One region of the Noviherbaspirillum sp. ST9 genome, then DNA from elsewhere that is predicted to be linked to it. Evidence: predicted binding sites of a transcription regulator. Region 1 holds the regulator's gene; the other holds the start of a gene.
The links. Region 1 encodes sigma-54, which starts transcription at its own class of promoters, with help from an activator protein. Its sites were predicted from a motif close to TGGCANGNAANCTGCTTT; they were not measured.
Positions count from the first base shown of each region.

Region 2: the regulator sigma-54 is predicted to act here: its motif matches at 1,948-1,965, upstream of prpB (methylisocitrate lyase).

Region 1 is NZ_JBLWFR010000004.1:502,697-506,162, forward strand. It holds gene ACNOHI_RS11535 (enoyl-CoA hydratase/isomerase family protein) at 1-482, opposite strand, end outside; gene hpf (ribosome hibernation-promoting factor, HPF/YfiA family) at 636-983, opposite strand; gene ACNOHI_RS11545 (RNA polymerase factor sigma-54) at 1,076-2,572, opposite strand; gene lptB (LPS export ABC transporter ATP-binding protein) at 2,592-3,332, opposite strand; gene lptA (lipopolysaccharide transport periplasmic protein LptA) at 3,334-3,466, opposite strand, start outside.
Region 2 is NZ_JBLWFR010000003.1:183,524-186,989, forward strand. It holds gene ACNOHI_RS07345 (glutathione S-transferase family protein) at 1-56, shown strand, start outside; gene prpR (propionate catabolism operon regulatory protein PrpR) at 199-1,803, opposite strand; gene prpB (methylisocitrate lyase) at 2,017-2,907, shown strand; gene prpC (bifunctional 2-methylcitrate synthase/citrate synthase) at 2,926-3,466, shown strand, end outside.

The DNA.
Region 1 (3,466 bases):
ACGCGCGACAGGAAATATCCCCCGCCCACATCAGGGAACAGGCCAATGTTCACCTCCGGCATCGCCATCTTCGTGCGCTCGGTGACGATGCGCAGTCGGTTGGATTCGCCCCCTTGCGCAACACCCATTCCACCCCCCATGACGATGCCGTCCATGACGGCGACATACGGCTTGGGATAGAAGTGGATGAGATGGTTCAGTGCATACTCTTCCGTGAAAAAGTCTTCCAGCGATGCGCTTCCGCCCTGCGGATTCGCCCGTCCCGCGTCGTAAAAGAAACGTATATCGCCACCCGCACAAAACGCACGCTCGCTGCTACTGCGGATCGCCACTGCGCGCACCGCACTATCGCTGCGCCACGCGATCAATGTCGTCGTGAGCGCGCGAACCATGTCGAGCGACAGGGAGTTCAGTGCTTTGGGGCGATCAAGCGTGATGAAGCCGATGTTGTTCTTGATATGGGTCTGGACGAATTCAGTCATGGCCGGCAAGTAAGTACGGGAAGCGGATCATTGTATCGGCAATGCCAGAAGCTCGCAGTCGCACGCCCGACATTCGCCGCGTGGCGGCGGCCAAATAAAAAGGGCGCATTGATGCGCCCTTGATCGTCATGGCCCTGACGGGCCGGAGAAATGTCACGCAGCGGCCGATGTGTCCGGCATGCGCTTGAACGATTCGTGCTGGTGGTCCTGGATCTTTGTCTTGTACTTCAGTACCTGACGGTCCAGTTTGTCAATCAATGTGTCGATGGCAGCGTACAGGTCTTCCGCAAAACTCTCGACATGAATGACGTTGCCCCGTAGTCGCAGATTGACTTCTGCTCTCTGTCTCTTTTCCTTTTCTGACGGTTTTTCCACACCCAAGATGACTGCGATATCAATGACATGGTCGAAATGGCGGATGATGCGTTCCAGCTTGGTTTCCGTATATTCGCGGATGGCCGGTGTCAGTTCGAGGTGATGTCCACTGATTGTAAGATTCATACAGCGCTCCTATGGATGGCGTCGCTGGAGGTTCGCACGTGCCCGCGTAGTCGAGCTACGCCGAACACAGCAACTACACTACAACACGAAAGCTACAGGGATTTGCGCAGATTGACTGGAGGGATTTTCAGGGCTTCGCGATACTTCGCGACGGTACGTCGTGCCACGACCATGCCTTGCTCCCCCAACATATCCGCAATTTTGCTGTCTGAGAATGGATTCTTGGGGTCTTCTGCTCCTATCAATTGTTTGATCAGCGCGCGGATTGCCGTCGATGAAGCTTCGCCCCCCGCTTCTGTGGCGACGTGGCTGCCGAAGAAGTACTTCAACTCGAACATGCCATGGGGGGTCAGCATGTACTTTTGAGTTGTCACACGAGAAATAGTACTCTCGTGTAAACCCAGTGTATCAGCAATTTCACGCAAGACAAGAGGGCGCATGGCGACGGCGCCATGGGAGAAGAAATTGCGTTGGCGGTCGACAATCGCCTGGGCGACGCGCAGGATCGTGTCGAAGCGCTGGCGCATGTTCTTGATCAGCCACTTGGCTTCCTGCAGCTGCGAAGTAAGCGACCCCTCACCCTTGCTCTGCTTGAGGATGTTGGCGTAGAGGGCATTCACGCGCAGGCGCGGCATGACGTCATGGTTGAGGAAAACCTGCCAGCCGTTCTTTGTTTTCTTGACAATGACGTCGGGGACGACGTAATCGGACGCATCCGAGGCAAACAGCGCGCCGGGGTGCGGATTGCAGCTGCGGATGACCGCCTGCGCCTCACGCAGGTCTTCTTCGTCGCAGTCGAGTGCCTTCTTCAGCTTGTTGAAGTCGCGCTGCGCGAACAGGGCGAGATGATTTTCGACGATGTCCAGCGCGCGGCGGCGCGTCACGAGCGCAATTTTCGGAAAGCGACGGATCTGGATTGCAAGACACTCGGATGCATTGCGTGCACCGACGCCTGCGGGCTCAAAGCTCTGGACCAGTTTCAGTGCGACGGCGAGTTCCTCGAGTTCGATCCCGAGCTCTTCCGGCAGACGTGCGTGGATTTCCTCGAGCGGTTCTTCAAGGTAGCCGTTGTCATTGAGCGCGTCGATGATCAGTTCGACGAGTGCGCGGTCGCGATGCTCGCGCACAGTGACGCGCATCTGCTCCAGCAGGTGCTCGCGCAGTGTGACTTCGTGGGCCTCGAGCTGAGGGCGTGCGTCGTCGTCTTCGGGCGCCTTTGAGGTGCGCGCGACGTCGTCGAAACTCCAGTCGCTGTCGCCGGAGCTGGCATCCGATCCCTCTGCGTTGCCACCTTCAAACGCACCTTCGGGTTCTTCGGATGAAGACGCGCTGCTGCTGCCTTCCGCTGCCGGTGCTTCCGTCGTGCTGCCGTTTGCCGTCGGGGATGCGCTGATGGCGCCGTCAGCAAGCAGGCGAACGGAATGGTCGAGGGGATCGTCGACCCGCTCCAGCATCGGGTTGTCCGAGAGGATCTGTTCCAGCTCCTGGTGCAGCTCGAGCGTCGACAGCTGCAGCAGGCGGATCGACTGTTGCAACTGGGGCGTCAGCGCCAGATGTTGCGAGATTCGAAGTTGGAGTGTCTGTTTCATACGTTCTGGTCTTCTTCCGTCACATCCGGAAGTGTTCACCCAAATACACGCGCCGCACCGACTCGTTTGCAATGATGTCGTCAGGACGGCCGCTTGCCAGGACTGAGCCCTGGTTGATGATATAGGCTCTGTCGCAAATGCCCAAGGTCTCCCGCACGTTATGGTCGGTAATCAGCACGCCGATGCCGCGTTCCTTGAGGAAGCGCACGATGCGCTGGATTTCGATGACCGCGATCGGATCCACGCCCGCAAACGGTTCGTCGAGCAGCACGAAGCGCGGGTTGGTCGCCAGGGCACGCGCGATCTCGACGCGACGGCGCTCGCCGCCCGAGAGCGAGAGCGCCTGGTTTTCGCGCAGGCGCTCGATCTGCAATTCGGCGAGGAGCGTGTTCAGCCGCTTGTCGATTTCAGCCTTGGAAAGCGGCTTGTCGTCGATACGTTGCAATTCCAGCACCGCGCGGATGTTGTCCTCGACGCTGAGCTTGCGGAACACCGACGCTTCCTGCGGCAAGTAGGACAAGCCGAGCGTGGCGCGCCGGTGAATGGGCAGGCGGGAAATCGCGACGCCGTTGAGATCGATTTCTCCGGCGTCCGACGGCACCAGCCCCACGATCATGTAGAACGACGTTGTTTTGCCGGCGCCATTCGGACCGAGCAGGCCGACTACTTCACCGCTCGCAACTTGCAGCGAGACATCGTGCACGACCTGGCGCGTGCCGTAGCTCTTTTGCAAACCGTTGACTACCAGTGTGCTCGTCATCTCATTTGTCCTTTGATTCGGAGCGTGGCTGGATAATGGCCTTGATACGGCCGCCGCCGGGCTTGTTTGCACCGGTCGCCGTGTTGTTCACGGTGAAAAATTCGGCGCGGCTGTCGTAGGAGATGAACTCGCCT
Region 2 (3,466 bases), on a different contig from region 1:
GTCCGGCGATCAGACGTGCATTGGAGCAGGAAGGGTTGGGCGATCCGTTGTTTTAGCCTCGGCACGCCACATGCTGGCGGGCTCCTGCGCAAGAAATTTTCAAGCACCTCTCCCCGTCGTTCCCGCGAAGGCGGGAATCCAAAGGGAGGTGGATCGAAGAAACTCAGCATGGATTCCTGCATTCGCCTTCAAGTCATCCTATTGCACTTGGTTCAGCTTTCGCCACAGTGTCGTTCGGCTGATGCCCAGATACTTCGCCGCCGCTTCACGATTACCATTGAAGCGCTCCAGCACCTGCTGGATCGATTCCGACTGCGGTGCCGGCAGACGTTTCGCCGACGCTTCCGCCTTCGCCGCGCTTGCCAGTTCCGGCGCAACAGAAAGCACAAAGCTCGGCGACAGCGCCTGCAGCGGTTCCGCCGCAAGGAAGAGCGCGAGGCGTTCCATCAAATTGCGCAGCTCGCGCACATTGCCGGGCCACACATAGCTGGCCAGCATGGGCGCGCAGGCCAGGAGTTCCGCATGCAGGTTTGCATGCGGCCGGACGCCGAGTGAGGCGAGTGCATTCTTGAGTCCCCATTCCGCCAGCGCCACCAGATCGTCGGTGCGCTCGCGCAGCGGCGGCAGCGTCAGGCGCAGCACGCCGAGCCGGTAGAAGAGGTCGGCGCGAAAGCGGCCATCCCTCACGCGCTGGTCGAGGTCGCAATGCGTGGCGCTGATGATCCGCACATTGACCGGGACGGGGCGCGTGCCGCCCACACGCACCACCTCGCGTTCTTCCAGCACACGCAGCAGGCGCGTCTGCAACTGCAATGGCATTTCGCCGATTTCATCGAGGAACAGCGTGCCGCGATTGGCCGCTTCGAACAGGCCCGCATGTCCTCCGCGGCGCGAACCGGTGAATGCGCCTTCTTCATAGCCGAACAGTTCCGACTCCAATAGGGACTCCGCCACCGCGCCGCAGTTGATGGCGACGAAAGGTTGCCGCGCGCGCTGGCTTTCTCGATGAATGGCCTGTGCGGCCAGTTCCTTGCCCGTGCCCGTCTCGCCCTGGATCAGCACTGTCGCCGGCGATTTGGCGAACAGTTCGATGGAATGACGCACGGATTGCATGGCCGGGGATTCGCCACGCAGGTCGTTCAGGCCGTGCTTGGCGCGCAGCGTGTCGGCAACCGGTTGCGCCCGGCCGCGTCCCGATTCCAGCTGCGTGAAGCGCGCGATTTCCAGTGCATCCTCGAATGCCTGGCGGATGGATGCGGCCGAATAGACGAACACGCCTGCCAGTCCGGCTTCCTCCGCCAGGTCCGTAATCAGGCCCGCGCCGACGATGGCCTTGATGCCGGCGGATTTCAATTCGTTGATTTGCGCGCGCGCGTCTTCCTCGGTGACGTAGGTCCGCTGGGGGATCTCCATGTCGAAGGTCTTGAGGAACTCTGCCAGTTCCGGCATCGGCGTCTGGTACGTGATGAGGCCGATATGCGGCGTGATCTTGCGGGCGCGGGCGAGCGCCTGCATGACATCGAAGCCGCTGGCCTTGGCGATGACGACCGGCAACGACAGCCGGCTCTTCAGGTAGGCGGCGTTGGAGCCGGCGGAAATGACGGCGTCGCAGCGTTCGGTTTCCAGGCGTTCCCTGATGTGCCGAACGGCGTCTTCAAAACCGAGCTGGATGGGTTCGATCGACGCGCGGTCGTCGAACTCAAGTGTGATGTCGCGGAAGAGGTCGGACAGGCGCGAAATCGAGACCGTCCAGATGATCGGCTTATCCGGCAGGTCGGCGGCGGGGCGGGCAGGGAGTCTCATGTTTCATGAACGTTTCAATGTTTCAATTGTAACGTAAATTGAAACGGGTGAGGGGAATTGATGCAAGACAGGATTGATCGCAAGTGATTGAAATAAAAGGAATTTGTTTTGGTATGACTGACCCTTTCAACCTGGCTTACCGTGTGGCACACCGATTGCAATAAAGCCACCAGCTTCAATCGTTGCAACAGTTACCCACAACAAGGTGAAGACATGAGTCTCTATTCCGCAGGCGCCGCCTTCCGCAAGGCGGTCAAAGAAGAATCCCCGCTGCAGGTCGTGGGCGCAATCAATGCCAACCACGCGTTGCTGGCCAAGCGTGCGGGTTACCGCGCGATCTACCTGTCCGGCGGCGGCGTTGCCGCAGGTTCGCTGGGCTTGCCGGATCTCGGCATTTCCAACCTCGACGACGTGCTGACCGACGTACGCCGCATCACCGACGTGTGCGACCTGCCGCTGCTGGTCGACGTCGACACCGGTTTCGGCTCCTCCGCCTTCAACGTCGCCCGCACCGTCAAGTCGATGATCAAGTTCGGCGCTGCTGCGATCCACATCGAAGACCAGGTCGGCGCCAAGCGTTGCGGCCATCGCCCGAACAAGGAAATCGTCAGCAAGCAGGAAATGGTCGACCGCATCAAGGCCGCTGTCGATGCACGCACCGACGAGAACTTCGTGATCATGGCACGCACCGATGCGCTGGCCGTCGAAGGCCTGGAAGCGGCGCTCGACCGCGCTCAAGCCTGCGTCGAAGCCGGCGCCGACATGGTGTTCCCGGAAGCAATCACCCAGCTCGACATGTACAAGATCTTCGCCGATACGCTGAAGGTGCCGGTCCTGGCCAACATCACCGAGTTCGGCGCCACCCCGCTGTACACCGTCGAAGAGCTCAAGAGCGTCAACGTCGGCCTCGTGCTGTATCCGCTGTCCGCCTTCCGCGCAATGAACAAGGCCGCGGAAAACGTCTACACCGCGATCCGCCGTGACGGCTCGCAGAAGAACGTCGTCGACACCATGCAGACCCGCATGGAACTGTACGAGCGCATCAACTACCACGAATTCGAACAGAAGCTCGACGCGCTGTTCGCACAACAAAAAGCCAAGTAATTTTTCCAGGAGATTCTGATGAGTGACCAACAAGCTGCAGGCTTCAAGCCCAAGAAATCCGTTGCCCTGTCCGGCGTGACCGCAGGCAATACCGCACTGTGCACGGTCGGCCGTACCGGCAACGATCTTCACTATCGCGGCTACGACATCCTGGACGTCGCCGATACCTGCGAATTCGAGGAAATCGCCCACCTGCTGGTACACGGCAAGCTGCCTACCACCGCTGAACTGAAGGCCTACAAGGCCAAGCTGAAGGGCCTGCGCGGCCTGCCGTCGCAAGTGAAGGCTGTGCTGGAAGCGCTGCCGGCCGCCTCGCATCCGATGGACGTGATGCGTTCCGGCGTCTCCGCACTCGGCTGCGTGTTGCCCGAGAAGGATGACCACAACACCCCCGGTGCGCGCGACATCGCCGACAAGCTGATGGCCTCGCTCGGCTCCATGCTGCTGTACTGGTACCATTTCAGCCACAATGGCAAGCGCATCGACGTCGAGACCGACGACGACTCCATCGGCGGCCACTTCCTGCACCTGCTGCACGGCCAGAAGCCATCCGACCTGT